DNA from 4 places in the Noviherbaspirillum cavernae genome. Region 3 is predicted to be linked to each of the others. Evidence: predicted binding sites of a transcription regulator. Region 3 holds the regulator's gene; each other region holds the start of a gene.
What was found. The regulator sigma-54, encoded in region 3, starts transcription at its own class of promoters, with help from an activator protein. The targets are predictions, from matches to a motif close to TGGCANGNAANCTGCTTT.
Positions count from the first base shown of each region.

Region 1: the regulator sigma-54 is predicted to act here: its motif matches at 2,275-2,292, upstream of D3870_RS14645 (choice-of-anchor L family PEP-CTERM protein).
Region 2: the regulator sigma-54 is predicted to act here: its motif matches at 2,125-2,142, upstream of atzF (allophanate hydrolase).
Region 4: the regulator sigma-54 is predicted to act here: its motif matches at 2,329-2,346, upstream of D3870_RS14435 (PEP-CTERM sorting domain-containing protein).

Region 1 is NZ_QYUN01000002.1:3,141,745-3,145,913, forward strand. It holds gene D3870_RS14625 (glycosyltransferase) at 1-77, opposite strand, end outside; gene D3870_RS14630 (hydrolase 1, exosortase A system-associated) at 47-895, opposite strand; gene D3870_RS14635 (hydrolase 2, exosortase A system-associated) at 892-1,743, opposite strand; gene D3870_RS14640 (acyl carrier protein) at 1,740-1,991, opposite strand; gene D3870_RS14645 (choice-of-anchor L family PEP-CTERM protein) at 2,362-3,141, shown strand; gene D3870_RS14650 (hypothetical protein) at 3,367-3,702, shown strand; gene D3870_RS14655 (hypothetical protein) at 3,940-4,169, shown strand, end outside.
Region 2 is NZ_QYUN01000003.1:424,106-428,274, forward strand. It holds gene D3870_RS20425 (GntR family transcriptional regulator) at 1-265, opposite strand, end outside; gene atzF (allophanate hydrolase) at 292-2,103, opposite strand; gene arfB (alternative ribosome rescue aminoacyl-tRNA hydrolase ArfB) at 2,425-2,835, shown strand; gene D3870_RS20440 (DUF3820 family protein) at 2,908-3,120, shown strand; gene D3870_RS20445 (hypothetical protein) at 3,205-3,405, opposite strand; gene D3870_RS20450 (DUF3348 domain-containing protein) at 3,710-4,169, shown strand, end outside.
Region 3 is NZ_QYUN01000002.1:3,403,534-3,407,702, reverse strand. It holds gene D3870_RS15925 (enoyl-CoA hydratase/isomerase family protein) at 1-548, opposite strand, end outside; gene hpf (ribosome hibernation-promoting factor, HPF/YfiA family) at 747-1,103, opposite strand; gene D3870_RS15915 (RNA polymerase factor sigma-54) at 1,233-2,708, opposite strand; gene lptB (LPS export ABC transporter ATP-binding protein) at 2,719-3,459, opposite strand; gene lptA (lipopolysaccharide transport periplasmic protein LptA) at 3,461-4,027, opposite strand; gene lptC (LPS export ABC transporter periplasmic protein LptC) at 4,065-4,169, opposite strand, start outside.
Region 4 is NZ_QYUN01000002.1:3,087,944-3,092,112, forward strand. It holds gene mutL (DNA mismatch repair endonuclease MutL) at 1-337, shown strand, start outside; gene miaA (tRNA (adenosine(37)-N6)-dimethylallyltransferase MiaA) at 350-1,303, shown strand; tRNA gene D3870_RS14430 (tRNA-Met) at 1,407-1,483, shown strand; gene D3870_RS14435 (PEP-CTERM sorting domain-containing protein) at 1,703-2,281, opposite strand; gene D3870_RS14440 (DUF2855 family protein) at 2,515-3,621, opposite strand; gene D3870_RS14445 (TetR/AcrR family transcriptional regulator) at 3,650-4,169, shown strand, end outside.

The sequences.
Region 1 (4,169 bases), 260 kb from region 3:
CTGCCATGCTGAGGCGGATAATGATACGCAATCATGAGAACGCGCTTCACCATGTTTTCATCCAATCGTGTGTCCATGCCGCAACCTGATCCCGCCACTCGCGCCGCGCGAATGTATGGTTCGCAAGCGGCAAGTCATGGCGTTGCACGCGCCGCGACTTCAGCAATCCTTGCCAGTCACGCGAGCCGTCGGCCAGTTCGAGGAACTCCTTGGCAGTCAGATCGTTGCCGCTCAGGATCAGCAGCACCCGTCCATCGAAACGACGGAACCCATCGAGCATGCGCTGCGGCAGCGGAGCATCGCAGGCCGCGCCCATGGTCCCGCGCTGCCGGCCGAACCCTTCACGGACCAGTGCCGAAAACGAGCGCGCCGCTGCAAGCCAGTCGAATCGCCCGCGCAGCACCTTGTCCCACAATGCGCGCTCGAAAAAGCGGCTGCGGTAGTAATGTTTCAGATACGTCTTGGCGATTCCCTGCTCGGTCCTGACCCAGGGATTGAGCAGCACGAGTCCCGTGACGCGGCGATCCTGATGCGCGTAAAACAGCGCAGCCGAGGCCGCATCGCACAGGCCCCAGATCACCACTTCGGCAAGGCCCGGCATCGTTTCGGAAAATTTGTCGATTGCGGTGCGCAAATCATCGCCCACATCCTCGAAGCTGCGCGCATCGCCGCCGCTGTCGCCCATGCCGCGATAATCGAACCGGAAAACCGGAATCCCGCGCGCCGCCAGAAAGCGCGCAAGCAGCGTGAACTGGCGATGGCTTCCCGCCCGGTACTGGGGCCCGCCGACCACGATCAGCACGCCGCGCGACACCGGCTGCCGCGGAAGGCTCAGGATTCCGCAAAGCTGCGCGTCATGGCACGCGAAGCCGACGGCGCTTTCCGCGCAACTCATGCATGCACCGGATGGAAGATTGCCGCCGTGGCGGACAACAGCTCGGGGCACTCGGCAATTTCCGGCGCGGACCAGAACGGCGCGCCCTGCACTGGATGCAGCCGGACGTCAGCGCCTTCGTCGCGCCATGCCGCGATCAACTGCGCACTCGCGTGCGGCAGCGGACGGTTCGCATCGGCCGAAATCTCGAACCAGTGAATCGCACTGCCAATCCCGCTCCATGCCGCGGCATCGAGCGTGTCAATCTCCGCCGCCAGCGCCGGCGCGATGTCATACCCCGCGATTTCCAGCGCCTCGCCGCGCGCCAATGCATCGCGCAGCGCGCGCGTTCCGCCATTCTGTTCCGCACGCCCCGCCAGCATGTCGTCCGCCAGCCGCAAGCGCAAAAACTGCGTCATGAACGACTCGCCGCGCATCACGGGCTGCCACAGCACGATCGAGTCGATCGCATCCCCCCTCGACCGCGCGAAATCCAGCGCCAGCAGCGCGCCCAGACGAAGTCCCCATAAATGGACGGGAGCCGCCACGCGTTCGACCAGCCATTGTCTGGCGGCAGCCAGATCCTCTTTCCATATCTCCCATCGCGCATTGCCGAATTCACCGGCGCTGTCGCCACAACCGAACAGGTCGATCTGCAGCACTGCAAAACCGGTCGCGGCAAAGGCGCGCGCCTGCAGCGCCGCCATTCGCCTGGATTTGTTCATTTCCTCGGCAAAGGGATGGATATAAAGGAATGCACCGCGGCACTCGGTTCCTGTGGGCGGCGCGTGATAGAGGCAAAAACGCGTTCCCCGCACGGTGTCGAGGAAAAACGGTTGCATCGCAGGCAGGCCAGGGCGCTCGCTCATGCGGCGAGCTTGGCATCGACGAAGGCCGCGAGGCTGGCGAGCGTTTCGAAATGCTCGGCACTGATTTCATCGTCATGCACGACGAAGCCGAAATACTCCTCCAGCGCCGTAATCAGATGAATGACCGCCATGGAATCCAGTTCCGGCAGGCTTCCCAGCAGGGCCGAATCCGGGCCGAGGCGGCTGCCGCGATCGCCGAGATTCAAGGTATCGGCGACGATGTTCTTCACTTGTTCGATGGCTGGCATATGTGATACGGGCTGGATTCCGGCCGCTCTCGGGCGGCTGCCCCGCGTTCGGGAATTGGAAAAGCGGTGTGACGGAAATATTGACACAAGGCTAACATGATACTGCATCTTCGTTGCAGCCCGGAACCAGCGGTCGGAATACCTTGAAGCAAGGTACACCTGTACTACGACGGAGTAACCGGAAAATGCCAACGACCGCCCCCCTTTGTCAAGATTCCTTACAAAGACAAAGGCACTTCCCGAATCCCGCCGCCAAGTTGTTGATTTTCAAACATTATTAATTTGGCATTGTTTTTGCTAATCCAGCGCCCGAGCTTGCGAAAGCAGCTTTCCAACGATGGCTAATACAACACTCTTAAGGGATCAATCAATGAAAATTACTTCACTCGTCATGGCATCGATACTTGCCCTGACAACGGCCTCGGCCAGCGCCATGGTCGTGACATCGTCAACCGATGCGACCGCCCTGGCAACCGCGCTTGGCGGCTCTGGCGTCACCATCAGCAATGCGACTTTTTCCTCGCTTGCCAGTTCCACGGCGGCAGGCACATTTACCGGTGCCGCAGATGCCATCGGTTTTGACAAGGGCGTGCTGCTGACCACCGGCACCGTCAATTGCGCACCCGGCCCGAACTCGCAATCCGGCTGCGGAATCGCCGGCGGCGACACCACCTCTCTGAAATTCAAGTTCACCAGCTCGACCGGCAACCTGTTTTTCAAGTACGTTTTCGCGTCCGAAGAATATAACGAGTATGTCAACCAGTTCAACGACATGTTCGAGCTGCGGCTCAACGGGGTGAATATCGCAAAACTGCCGGGTAGCGGCGATGACGTGTCGATCAACAACGTCAACCTGAACAAGAACAGCGCCTATTTCCGCAACAATGCCACAGGCGCATCCATCCCCTCCCTGCATCTGGATACGCAATACGACGGCCTCACAACTGTCTTGACCGCTTTTGCTACCGGACTCAGCGGCACCAATGAGTTCGAGTTCCTGATCAAGGATCAAGGCGATTCGGAATGGGATTCCGGCGTATTCATCCAGGCCGGCACGTTCGCAAGCACCGATGTGCCAGAACCGGGCAGCCTCGCCTTGCTGGGCCTCGGCCTGGCCGGCCTCGTGGCTCGCAGGCGCAAGAAGGCATGACAGGCATGACGCGCGTGCAAAATTGAACCATTCGATGGCGACCTGCGGGTCGCCATTTTTTTATGCGTCAAATACGGTGCCGGATGAAAGGTGACGGGAATACTGCAACAAATGCCGGTATTTAAAAATTTGCTGAATATCAAGAGCCTGCCTGCAACCTTTGCAAGAATTTGCCCTCCAACGCATTGGAAAACAATCCGTGACCGGCAGGGAGGGGACGACACAATGACTGCAAGAAATCATTTACGCCGCAATGGCGTGCGCGAACCGGGGAAACATGCGCTTGCCTGCCCTTCCGGCAGCCTGCCATTCGGACTTGGGCGGCACGCCCGGCAGCAACTGATTGCGGGCCGCACCGGCACGATTGCCGCCGTACTGGCATTCATTGCCTGTTATGCCTACGGCATTGCCACCCATGGCGTCGTGCTTACCGTTGCGTTCGGCTGGCTGCCTGCCGCAATGGCGGCGTGGGCAACTGCCGTCGCGCTCGCTGGCGCCACGGCGGCTGTTTTGCGGTTCGCCACGCACGCATCCAGCCGCATGGCAACTCACCACTCCTGATGCCCCTCGGCGGACCGTCCGGCTCGCGCCGCCAAATGGCGGCACCGCTCTCGATGATATAATCGCCCCCATTTCCCCGCCTCCCGAGAACTGCCGCCGATTCAGCGGCAAGCCGTGGCGCAAGGCGTGAAAAGACAGCTTGAACCGGCCCGGCGGCTCCGCATTCCGCCTTCTCCCCTCCCCCGCGTGGATGCGCGATGGTCCCGATGATCGATTTACGACGAAACGAGGTTTGATATGTGGAGTCGACGTTTCCTGATTCTTCTCTTGTCGGCTGCCGTGACGCTTCCGGCATGGGCTTTCGAGCGCCCGTTTCCGCAGAACGCGCGACGCGGCACGATGACGCCCGCGCCGTATCCGGCAATCGTGCTCGACGGCGCAAAGCGTATCCTTTCACCGGGCGCACGCATCTGGAATCAGGAGAACCTGACCGAAACCCCGGCCTCGCTGCGCGGCAGCGATATGGC
Region 2 (4,169 bases), on a different contig from region 3:
ACAGCTGCTCGAACATCTGGAAGTCGAAGGGACGGACCTGCCAGCCGCTCTTGTGCAGGACTTCCACATACCCTTCCCGCTGCAGGCGAAACAGCGCTTCGCGGATCGGCGTGCGGCTCATCTGCAGACGCTCGCTGATTTCGTTTTCGCTGAATCGATCGCCCGGCAGAAAATGAAAATCGAAGATGTCGGCCTTGAGCCGTGCATACGCCTGCGAGGCGAGACTGTTGGATATCGCTTTCGCGAATTTTGGCTGGGGAATCATGGGCAACATTTTCCGGATAGGGCAAGCTAGGCCATTGCCTTGCAATATGCACGCCAGCCTTGAAATGCCGTGATGTCTCGCGCACCCTCCAGCGCGCAGGGTTCGCAGATGAAGCCCTTGACGCGGCGGCCGTCGATCAGTTCCAGCGTGCCGATGCCCAATGGCGCCGGCACGCCGGCGACGAACGAGCCGAACGCATGCATCGGCATGTCCCACAGCTCGACCGCAATCGTCGCGCCGCTGCTGCTGCGCACCAGTCCCGGCTTGGGCGGCGTGGTATTGGCCAGCGCATACAGACGATAGGTGGCGGCAGTGGTCGTGGCTTCGGCCAGGACCGCCTTGCGTTCGGTGAGTTCGCGGTTCAACGGCATGCCGCTCAAATGCGCGCCGACCACCGCCAGCCGCAGATATCCGGGTGCCGGCTCCGAGTCGGCTGCGGCCGTGACGGGTGCGACGAATGCCTCCCCTGTCGCACCGCGCGGCAAGGCCTGCAATGCCTGCCATTTCTTTCCAAATGCCGACAGCGCCTGATCCGACCAGGCCGGGCCGATCAGCGTGAGACCGAAGGGCAAGCCATCGCCACGGAAAGCGGCCGGCAATGCCAGCGCGCACCAGTTCAGCAGATTCACGAAATTGGTGTACTTGCCCATATGGCTGTTGAGGCGGATCGGGTCTGCCGCGACCTCGTCGATCCGGTAATGGCTCGGTGCGGTGGGCACCAGCAAGGCGTCGACCGATGCCAGCAGTTTGTCCGCTTCGCGCTTCAGCGCGGCCAGCCTGTATTGCGCATTGAACGCGTCCGTCGCCGAAAACTCGCGGGCGCGGAAGATGATGTCGCGCACGACGGGATGGATGGCATCGGCATGCTGCTTTGCGAATCCTTCGATGGCGGCATAACGCTCGGCGACCCACGGTCCGTCGTACAGCAAGGCGGTGACCTGGTCGAACAGCGAGAAATCAAGCGGCACGCACTCCGCGCCGGTTTCCGCAATGCGCGCCAAAGCCTGCGCATACGCCTCCTCGGATTGCGCATCGCCGAAGAACTCGGGCCGCGCCGGAATGCCGAATCGCGGCTTGGCCGGCAAGGCGGCAAGGGCATCATCGGGACGCCCACGCGAGTAGCCATCGGCTGCATCAAAACCTTCCGCCTGCCGGAACACCAACTCCGCATCGGCCACGGTAGTCGCAAAAATGGAAACACAGTCGAGCGTGCGACAGGCCGGCACGACGCCGTGTCCGCTCAACGCGCCCACGGTCGGTTTCAAGCCGACGATGTTGTTCAATCCTGCCGGCACGCGACCGGAGCCGGCGGTATCCGTCCCCAGCGCAAAGGGCACGATGCCGCGCGCCACCACCGACGCCGAGCCGGAACTGGAGCCGCCGCAGACGTAGTCCGGGTCGAAGGTATTCGGCACCGCGCCGTAAGGCGAGCGGATGCCGACCAGTCCGGTGGCAAACTGATCGAGATTGGTTTTGCCAAGCACGATGGCACCGGCATCGACAAGGCGCTGCACGACTGCGGCATGCGCGGTGGCCGTGTACGAGAACTCGGGACATGCCGCCGTGGTGTGCATGGTCGCGACATCGATGTTGTCCTTGACGGCAAACGGCACGCCGTACAGCGGCAGGGCTGACGCGCCGGACAGCGTCTGGCGCCTGGCTTCAAGCGCGTCGAGTTGCCGGTCGAGAAAGGCATGATCGATCAGACTGATCCACGCCACATCCTCCTTGTCCATGTCATCGAGCAGCGTCCGCAATAATGATGACGGTGTCGCGCCGTCCCGATAAGCCGCCTGCCAATCGCCAATGGTCCATCCCCGCATTTTGAATACTCCCATGTATACAAGTTGTTTTCGGGAATAGCATGAGTCATGCCAGAGCATGCATGCGTCGCCATGCGGGATTGTGTCAACACGGAAGCGGAGAACGCACAACAGCCTGCGTTTCCGGGGCGTGCTTGTGGAGCAGCTTGGTGCAGGCCGGCACTTTTTAGGTGCGCGATCTCATTTGCAGCGCGGATCGGACAAGCGCATCAGGCAAAGCGGGCGCTTCCGGTCATTCGCCCTTCTGTCGCCGCCTTGTCACTCAGGCATTCATCAACGACAACGGATACCCTGTCCCGGGCCGAGGTTATAGAATGTTCGCCATGCCGCCAGGGGATCCACATCATTCGCACTCCACTCATTCCCGAAAACGAAATCGAGTTCATCGCAATTCGAGCCCAGGGCGCGGGCGGTCAAAACGTCAACAAGGTTTCCAGCGCGATTCATTTGCGCTTTGACATCCGCGCATCGTCATTGCCCGATCATCTTAAAGAGCGTTTGCTTGCATTAAGCGATCAGCGCATCACGAAAGACGGCGTGGTGATCATCAAGGCACAGACGCACCGCAGTCAGGAAAAGAACAAGGAAGAAGCGTATCGGCGCTTGCAGGAAATGGTGGCAAGCATCGCTGTCTTGCCACGCGAGCGCCGGCCGACGAAGCCGACCCGCAGCTCGCAAAAAAAGCGCCTTGAAGTGAAGAATACAAGAGGCGAGATCAAGGCGATGCGACGAAAAATACTGGACTGACCTTGCGGCCGGAAGGCGCAATTCGACTATCCTCGCTGGAATTGCAATTTCAGCCGCGCACCGCAGCCGAACATGAACCCGGAACATTTGCAGCTTCTAGTCACCCGCGAAATGCCCTATGGGAAGTACAAGGGCCGCCTGATCGCCGATTTACCGGGACATTACCTCGGCTGGCTTGCGCGTGAAGGCTTTCCCCGAGGGGAAATCGGTGAGCTGCTAGCGCTGATGTACGAACTGGATCACAACGCACTACGGCATCTGCTTGACCCATTGCGCAAACGATAAGGCAGGATGCCTACGACACGTCATCCGACGTCGCCGCCAGGAACGCATGGACTTGCCGTGCGTTGACTTGCTTCCGGAAGCCGCTCAACCGTTCAATGCCTCTTTCGCGGCTTCCTCGGGTGTCAAGCCGTCATAGAACAGATCGGTGAACCACTCGACCTGTTCCTCGATATGCTCCTGAGCCTGGTCCAGGGTTGCACCGCCCGCGACCAGAAAACCTTCCACCTCGGTACACCAATTGATCAACGCCACCATTTCCGGATCTGGTTTGTCTTTCTTTGCCATCGTCTTTACCCTTGTTTCGACCACACATTCAATCATCAGCTGACAGGGTAACCGGATTTGCCTGGCGCTGCCCATTGAGATATTGGAACGGGTGTGCAATAGCAGATCGTCAAGTCTCTGCTGGCGGGACTTGCGCTTCCTGTTCGTTTGAGTTCCCTACTACCCCACGATATAATCGCGGACTCTTGTCTGCCTTGAAACGGGCTCCGAAAGTGGCTCGGATTCGCTACCAAAAACGAGGGTTCATGCGGATAGTGGCGTGACCTACCAACCCCTGCTTTTTTCGATTTGATTGCACTTCCCTATGGCGCGAGTGTTGCCGCGTACACATTTCCACAGTTCCAAACTCATTCGTTGTCTCGCTGAGCTGGACATGGCAGATGCTGTCGATCCCGGAAATGCATTTGCAGAACAACTGGGACTGTGGATTCACTTTGCCGACGCAATCACCCTGTCTGCTGTGCACAGCGACAGCATTGCAAGCGCGCCAAACATGCAGCCCGAAGCGCCATTCGACGCCCGCGTTCCCATCGGTATCGAATTCGACCGCATACAGGCGCTCCTGGTGAATTCGATCACGAAGAGTTGCTCGCCCACCCCTGGCAAGACACACATAAAGTTGCCAATTCCAGAACTCGAACTTCCGCTGAACCTCTCGACGGCTTACCCGCCATATCGCCGGTTTTATGAAGCGCATCAACGCGACATGGAATTGAGCATCCAGCCCCTGAGAGTCAATGTGCGGGAAGCGCTTGCGAAAGCGT
Region 3 (4,169 bases):
TGGAGCGCGTCGGCCGCGCCGACGGTTTCGCCGGTGATGCCGAGGTAAGTGCCCAGTTCGCCCGGAACGCGCGTCAGGAAATAACTGCCGCCGACGTCGGGGAAGAGTCCGATATTGACTTCGGGCATGGCCATCTTCGTGCGTTCCGTGACGATGCGCATCCGGTTGGCGTCGCCGCCCTGTGCGATCCCCATGCCACCACCCATGACGATGCCGTCCATGATGGCGATATACGGCTTCGGGTAATGATGGATCAGGTGGTTGAGCGCATATTCCTCGCTGAAAAAATCCTCCAGCAGGGCACTGTGTCCGGTTGACGTTGCGTTGCCGACTTCGTGGAAGAAACGGATGTCACCGCCTGCGCAAAATGCTTTCTCGCTGGTGCTTTGGATAAGGACGGCGCTGATGCGCGGATCGTCGCGCCACGCCAGCAGGGCCTGGGTCAATGCCCGCACCATGTCGAGTGAAAGAGAGTTCAGCGCCTTCGGGCGCTCGAGATGCAGGTATCCAATCCGGTTCCGGATTTCGCAGCGAATATGGTCGGTCATGGGGTGATGAGTGAGCGATGGGAAGGACCTATTCTATCGACATTGAACAATGTCTACAGGCAACATGTTTGCCCTTGCCGATTCGATATTTCCATGCCAATCCACTCATCCATCAAGGGAGGCCGGAAATCAAAAAGGGCGCCTTGTATGCGCCCTTGATTTGCCGTTGGCCGGGTGGTTCCCGGCGAGGATGATTTCTTACGATGTCGCGTCGGCGGCAGGTGCTTCCGGCATGCGCTTGATCGTTTCATGCTGATGGTCCTGCACCTTGGTCTTGTACTTCAGGACCTGGCGGTCCAGCTTGTCGATCAGCGAGTCGATCGCAGCGTACAGGTCTTCCGCAAAACTCTCCACGTGTATCACGATTCCTCTCAGGCGAACATTGACTTCGGCTCGTTGTCGCCTGTCCTTGTCCGAGGGCTTTTCCACGCCCAGGATGATGGCAATATCAATGACATGATCGAAGTGGCGCTTGATCCGCTCCAGCTTGTTTTGCACGTATTCACGGATAGCAGGTGTCAATTCGAGGTGATGTCCACTGATTGTGAGATTCATACAGCGCTCCTATGGATATTGCCGCTGGAGGTTCGCAACATGGCTTGATCACGTGGAGTTCAATGATTGCACTTCATAAGCGGCCACGTTGAAACGCAACGACAGTAAAGCTCAACACGATTGCAGGAATTACAGCGATTTGCGCAGATTAACGGGAGGAATTTTCAGGGCCTCGCGGTACTTTGCCACGGTTCGACGCGCCACGACCATGCCTTGTTCCCCCAACATCTCCGCTATTTTGCTATCTGAGAATGGACTCTTGGGGTCTTCTGCTCCTATCAACTGTTTGATGAGGGCTCGTATCGCGGTCGAGGAGGCTTCCCCCCCGGCTTCAGTCGCGACGTGGCTCCCGAAGAAGTATTTCAACTCAAACATTCCATGCGGAGTAAGCATGTATTTCTGAGTTGTCACGCGAGAAATAGTACTCTCGTGTAAACCCAGTGTATCAGCTATTTCACGCAAGACAAGGGGACGCATTGCCACCGCGCCGTGCGAAAAAAAGTTGCGCTGGCGGTCGACGATCGCCTGCGCAACGCGCAGGATCGTGTCGAAGCGCTGCCGCATGTTCTTGATCAGCCATTTGGCTTCCTGCAGCTGCGAATTGAGCGAGGCCTCGCCCTTGTTCTGCTTCAGGATGTTGGCGTACAGCGCATTGACGCGCAGGCGCGGCATGACGTCGTGGTTGAGCATGACCTGCCAGCCGTTTTTTGTTCTCTTGACGATCACGTCCGGCACCACGAAATCCGATGCGTCGGACGCGAAGGCTGCGCCGGGATGCGGGTTGCAACTCTTGATGACCGCTTGCGCCTCGCGCAAGTCTTCATCATCGCAGTCGAGCGCCTTCTTGAGCTTGTTGAAATCGCGCTGCGCGAACAGCGCGAGATGCTTCTCGACGATCGTCAGGGCCATGCGCCGTGTCACCAGCGGCACCCTGGGGAAGCGCCTGATCTGGATCGCCAGGCATTCCGAGGCATTGCGCGCGCCGACCCCGGCCGGCTCGAAGCTCTGCAGCAATTTGAGCGCGACCGATAGCTCATCCAGTTCGATGCCGAGTTCCTCGGGCAGGCGGGCGTGAATTTCTTCCAGCGGTTCTTCAAGATAGCCGTTGTCGTCCAGCGCGTCGATGATCAGTTCCAGCAGGGCGCGGTCGCGCATTTCGCGCACCGTGACGCGGACCTGTTCCAGCAGATGCTCGCGCAAGGTCGTCTCGTGCGCTTCGAGCTGCGGGCGCGCATCGTCGTCTTCCGGCGCCTTGGAAGTGCGCGCAACGTCGTCGAAGCTCCACTCCGAGTCGCTGGCGCTCGATGTTTCGGACGATTCTCCGCCTTCGAACGCGCCTTCCGATTCGTCGGACGACGATTTCGCATCGGGGGCTGACGGCGCTTCCGGCGTGGTGCTGCCCGGGCTGATCGCGCCGTCGGCCAGCAAACGCAGGGAGTGGTCGAGCGGGTCGTCGACGCGTTCCAGCATGGGGTTTTCCGACAGGATCTGTTCCAGCTCCTGATGCAGTTCGAGCGTGGACAGTTGCAGCAGGCGGATCGACTGCTGCAACTGCGGTGTCAGCGCCAGGTGCTGCGAGATGCGGAGTTGGAGAGTCTGTTTCATCTGTCGGCCATCACATCCGGAAGTGTTCGCCCAGATACACGCGGCGCACCGATTCGTCGGCGATGATGTCGTCGGGGCGGCCGGATGCCAGCACCGCGCCCTGGTTGATGATGTAGGCGCGGTCGCAAATGCCGAGCGTTTCGCGCACGTTGTGATCGGTGATCAGCACGCCGATGCCGCGTTCCTTGAGGAAGCGGACGATGCGCTGGATCTCGATCACCGCGATCGGGTCCACGCCGGCGAACGGTTCGTCCAGCAGCACGAAGCGCGGGTTGGTGGCCAGCGCGCGCGCGATTTCGACGCGTCGCCGTTCGCCGCCGGACAGCGACAGCGCCTGGCTCTCGCGCAGCTTTTCGATCTGCAGTTCCGCCAGCAGAGTGTTCAATCGCTTGTCGATGGCAGCCTTCGACAGCGGCTTGCCATTCTCGGTTTGCAGCTCGAGCACCGCGCGGATATTGTCTTCCACCGTGAGCTTGCGGAACACCGAGGCTTCCTGCGGCAGATACGACAGGCCCAGCACTGCGCGGCGATGGATCGGCAGGCGTGAAATGTTGTTGCCGTCGAGGTCGATCTCGCCGGCGTCCGACGGTACCAGGCCGACGATCATGTAGAACGAGGTGGTCTTGCCCGCGCCATTGGGGCCGAGCAGGCCGACCACCTCGCCGCTTGCCACCTGCAGCGAGACGTCGCGCACGACCTGGCGCGCGCCGTAACTCTTCTGCAAGCCGCGGACAACCAGTGTGCTTGCCATGTCAGTTGCCCTTGTTTTCGGTGCGCGGCTGGATCACGGCCTTGATGCGGCCGCCGCCCGGCTTGCTCTCGCCGGTAGCAGTGTTGTTGACCGTGAAAAATTCGGCGCGGCTGTCATACGAAATGAACTCGCCTTGCACTTCGTCGGTCGCCCTGGTTCCCTCCAGCCGTCGCACCATCGCCTTCGAATACAGCTTCGCCACTTCGGTCTTGTTATCGTATTCGATGCGGTCAGCGGCATGCCCTTCCATCCACAGGTCGGGGCCGCCATCGCGTTTCTGGCGGAACGTAGCCAGCTTGCCAGGCGCAGCCCACAGCGTGGCGTATTGATAGCCTGCCGGGTCTTGTGTGACGACCAGCTTCGCGCCTTTCATGATCAGGGTGCCGCGTGTCAGGATGACGTTGCCGGTGAAGGTGTTGATCTGCTTCACGTCGTCATAGGCCATGTGGTCCGCCTCGACGTTGGTCGGCTTCAGCGAGTCTGCCTTCTCGGCGTGCGCAACGCCTGCAATCGCCATCGAGAATATCAACAGCGGCAGCAGTCGCGGCAAGGACAAAAAACGTTTCATGAAGGATTTCTTTCGTGGTGCATCGTGTCGTACAGGTTCAGCGAACCGGCGCATGGTAGCTGCCTTGCACCCGGCTCGACAGGCGCAATTCGCGCGTCGCATTGTTGACGTACATGCCGATTCCGTTCAGGGTCGACTCGCC
Region 4 (4,169 bases), 320 kb from region 3:
CGACATCACGGCATTGTCGCCGACCACGCTCGCCGTCCGCGCGATACCGGCGCTCCTGAAGAATGCGGATGCACAAACGCTGGCGCGTGACGTGCTGCGCGATGTGCGCGAGTTCGGCGGCTCGCGCGTGCTGGTCGAGCGCCGCAACGAGCTGCTCGGCACCCTCGCCTGCCACACCGCCGTACGCGCCAACCGCGCCCTCACCATTCCCGAAATGAACGCGCTGCTGCGCCAGATGGAAGCCACCGAACGCGCCGATCAATGCAATCACGGCCGGCCGACCTGGGTGCAACTGGCGCTGTCGGATCTCGACAAGCTGTTCCTGCGCGGACAATAGCGTTCGCCGCCCATGCAGAAGAAGCCTCTGGCAATTGCCATCATGGGACCGACCGCCTCCGGCAAGACTGCCGCGGCGCTGGAAATCGCGCGGCACATGCCGGCCGAAATCATCTCGGTCGATTCCGCCCTCGTCTATCGCGGCATGGACATCGGCACCGCGAAACCGTCTTTGGCAGAACGCGCCAGCGTGCCGCATCACCTGATCGATATCCTCGATCCGGCCGACGCGTATTCGGCAATGCAGTTCCGGCAAGATGCATTGCGGCTGGTCGAAGACATCCGCGAAAGGGGCAAGCTGCCGCTGCTGGTCGGCGGCACCATGCTGTACTTCAAGGCGCTGCGCGACGGGCTCGACGCATTGCCGCAAGCGGACGCCGAAGTCCGCGCACGGCTCGATGCCGAAGCGGCACGCATCGGCATGCCCGCGATGCACGCCAGACTGGCCACGCGCGACCCGGAAACCGCGGCGCGACTCAAGCCGAACGATTCGCAACGCATACAGCGCGCACTCGAAATCCTCGAACTGACCGGTCAGCCGATGTCGCAGCTATTGGCCAGGACACCGAAAACCGAACTGCCCTTCGACATCTTCCCGCTCTCCCTGGAACCATCGGACCGCAGCGTGTTGCACGAGCGCATTGCGCAGCGCTTCGATGCCATGCTGCAAGGTGAGAACGGCGGCTTGCTCGGCGAAGTCAAGGCACTGCGCGCGCGCGGTGACCTGCACCCGGGCCTGCCATCCATTCGCTGCGTCGGCTATCGCCAGGCATGGGAATATCTGGACGGTACCTGCGACCTGCCGACGTTGCGCGAAAAAGGCATCGCCGCAACCCGACAGTTGGCGAAAAGACAGCTGACATGGCTGCGCTCGATGCCCGAGCGCATCGTCGTCGATTGCCTGGCACCGGATGCAACTGCCATCGTACTGAACCATGTACGCATCGCCTGCGGCAGCCCTCAATGACGACGTGCCGATTTGCCGCGACCTGCCATGAAAACGGATCAATCAATGAGCTGTCAACATCTTGACAGGGAACATCAAAGCCCGCATAATTTAGGGCTATTTCGGTGATATAGCTCAGTTGGTTAGAGCACAGCACTCATAATGCTGGGGTCGGTGGTTCAAGTCCACCTATCACCACCAAGAACACGTATCAAGAAGTTCAAAGAAGTATTGAAACCCGCGATTTCCCTAGTGAGAACGCGGGTTTTTTCTTTTTCCGCCTCCATTGCGGATCGCTGACCTCCGGCATTTTTGATGGGCACGATTGGAAGCCCCCCAAAAAAAGCAATAAGAAAATGCCGAAAATAAAAAAACCCCGCAGCGCGGGGTTAAATCAAGCACGTTTATATGTATGCGGGATTACTGCCGATACCAACGTCTGCGCATCAAACCAAGACCCAGCAGCCCCAGACCGAAAAGAACCAGCGTGGCAGGCTCGGGCACGGCATTAGACACCGCGCCGCCTTTCGTCACGAGCGCCGTCAAGGTCGAGTCGTCAAAATAAAAGTCACCACTCAAAGCCTGAATCGTCACGCCAATCTTGCCATCGGCATTAAGGTCCAAGAGCGCGGAAAACGAAAGTGCGATTGTGTTGGTCAACTCCCCAGGAACGAGAAAAAATCCATTCGGAATATTGCTTCCATTAAATATCTGAGCAGGAAGCCCGATCGAGAAAGTGTAAGTTTCCTTGCCGCCATAGTCCTTGAGATGAATGGACAGCGTTGCCGAATTCACCAAATCGTTCCCGCCCACGAAACCACCGATGCCATCGGCAATATCATGGATAAAGCTGTAGGAATTTCCTGTCGAGATGTGCTGGAGAAAGAGAGGATCAACAACGTCCGTCATTGGCACTGCGCCTGCCGTGGCGGAAAAACCCAGCGTGGAAAGAAACGCCAAGCCCAACAGGGTTTGCTTGATTTTATTGAAGATTTTCATGTTTGGTATCCCACTAAAAGAATTGATGTAAGAAACATTTCTTGTTGGTAGCAACATTTATACCAAAAGTAAAAACATGAAAATAATCAATCACTTACGAACAACAAGCGAATGCCAATCTCCTTTACTGTAAAGAAAACCGACGACCGGAGAAGCGCCCCCATCAACACCTCTTCAACGACTAACACGCGTTCTCGCACCATTGCCTTGAATTTATTGCCTCGCCTCAAAACCTAATCGAAAACGACCACATGCCCCATCCTCGGATCGATTCTGCCGCCATGCATATCTGCGATTAACTGTTGCGTTTCGGCATATCCATGACTTTCGGCAATCTTCATCCATGGCTTGTCCGAGGCGCTCACTCTTTCAATAAAACGCAGTTGGGCTTCATTGAAGCGCTGATTGACCACCTCATGCCCCCAGTCCGCATTGCGTTTGCGAATCTGCGTCGGCGCGAAATAAAACCGGGGTTCCGGCCCCGGCAAATCGGTCTTGCGCAGGAATTCCGTATTCTGCGTCGAACCCGCAAAGCAGTCATACACGAGCGCATCGCCGAAGTCATGATGCACTTTGGCCCGCAACGACTCGTCCCCTGAAAAATCCAGGTACAGCGTCGGCTGCTTGCTGTCGATCGCGCCCATCTCTTCATACGTCACGACCTGGTGATAACAACCCAGACTCTCCACAAATTCGCGATTGCGGCGCGAAGTGAGCCCAACGAGCTTGACATCGTACTTGCCGTGAAGGCAAAACGCGGTACCGTAAGCGGTCTTGCTCGATGCACTGGAGACGACGACCTGGTGTGCGCCAAAAAAACTGTTGTCCTGCAGAAAATCCGCGCACATGAAGGAGGTAATAAACAGCGGCCGTACGATTGCCTGATAACTTTCATTCGCAACCGAATACGCGGGGTCTTCCGTGCAGCGCGTGTAATGGTTATAGGCTGAGTTCAGCGTCAGCCGATGCTCGGCCCCGTCAACGAATCCGCGCTTGCTCACCCGCTCCGCCTGCATCCTGATGTGGCTCGCGATTGGAAAGTAACCATAGAAGCGCTCTCCCACTGCCACGCCAGGAACGGTCGATACAACGACATCGGCGAATCCCCATACCGGCATATGACCCCAATCGGGATCTTGCACCGGGAAGAAATCCCAGTACTGCATCACGTCGCCGAATGCCGCATAGGTGATGTTATTGGTCGTGATCGCCACGCGACCGATTTTCAGCAAAACTTCGCCATCCTTCAGCGGAAGCGGCAGCTGAAACGTTTCCACGCGAGTCTGGTTCAGCGCATTCTTGCGGGTAAGGAGCCGTGTTACAGTCAGTGCGTCGTTCATGTCATCCTCCATTTCGGTTGAAGTATTGATGGCTTCAATATACGCGCGCCGTCCGGCCTCCGGGTTCGGAAAACCAGACAAAGCCGCTGGCAGCGGGAAGAACCGCGTCAAGCCCTTGAAGCGCCCGCTGCAGGCACGCGCCAAATTCACGGTACAGGCCATTTACGACGCTTTTGTTCGGATTTGGCGCCGCCATGGCTGGGAAGGCGTCACGACGCGCGCAGTTGCGCTGGAAACCGGAATTTCAGTCGGCACGCTGTATGAATATTTTCCGAACAAGCACGCACTGCTGTCCGGCTATTTCCGGCACTACCTCGATGCGTTGCTGCAAGCCGTCGACCAGCAGGTCGTGCAGGCAATGCAGCTGACTTGGGAAGAGCGCATACAAAGATTGGTTCGACTGACTTGCGGCATGGACGTTGAGGAACTGCCGTACTTCGACTCCGCAATGCTGATGCTGGAATATCAGATTGCCGAGCCCAAGCACCATCGTCGTGCCTGCGATGAACTGTCGGCGAGATGGATCGCGACGTTCGATGCCTGCACCG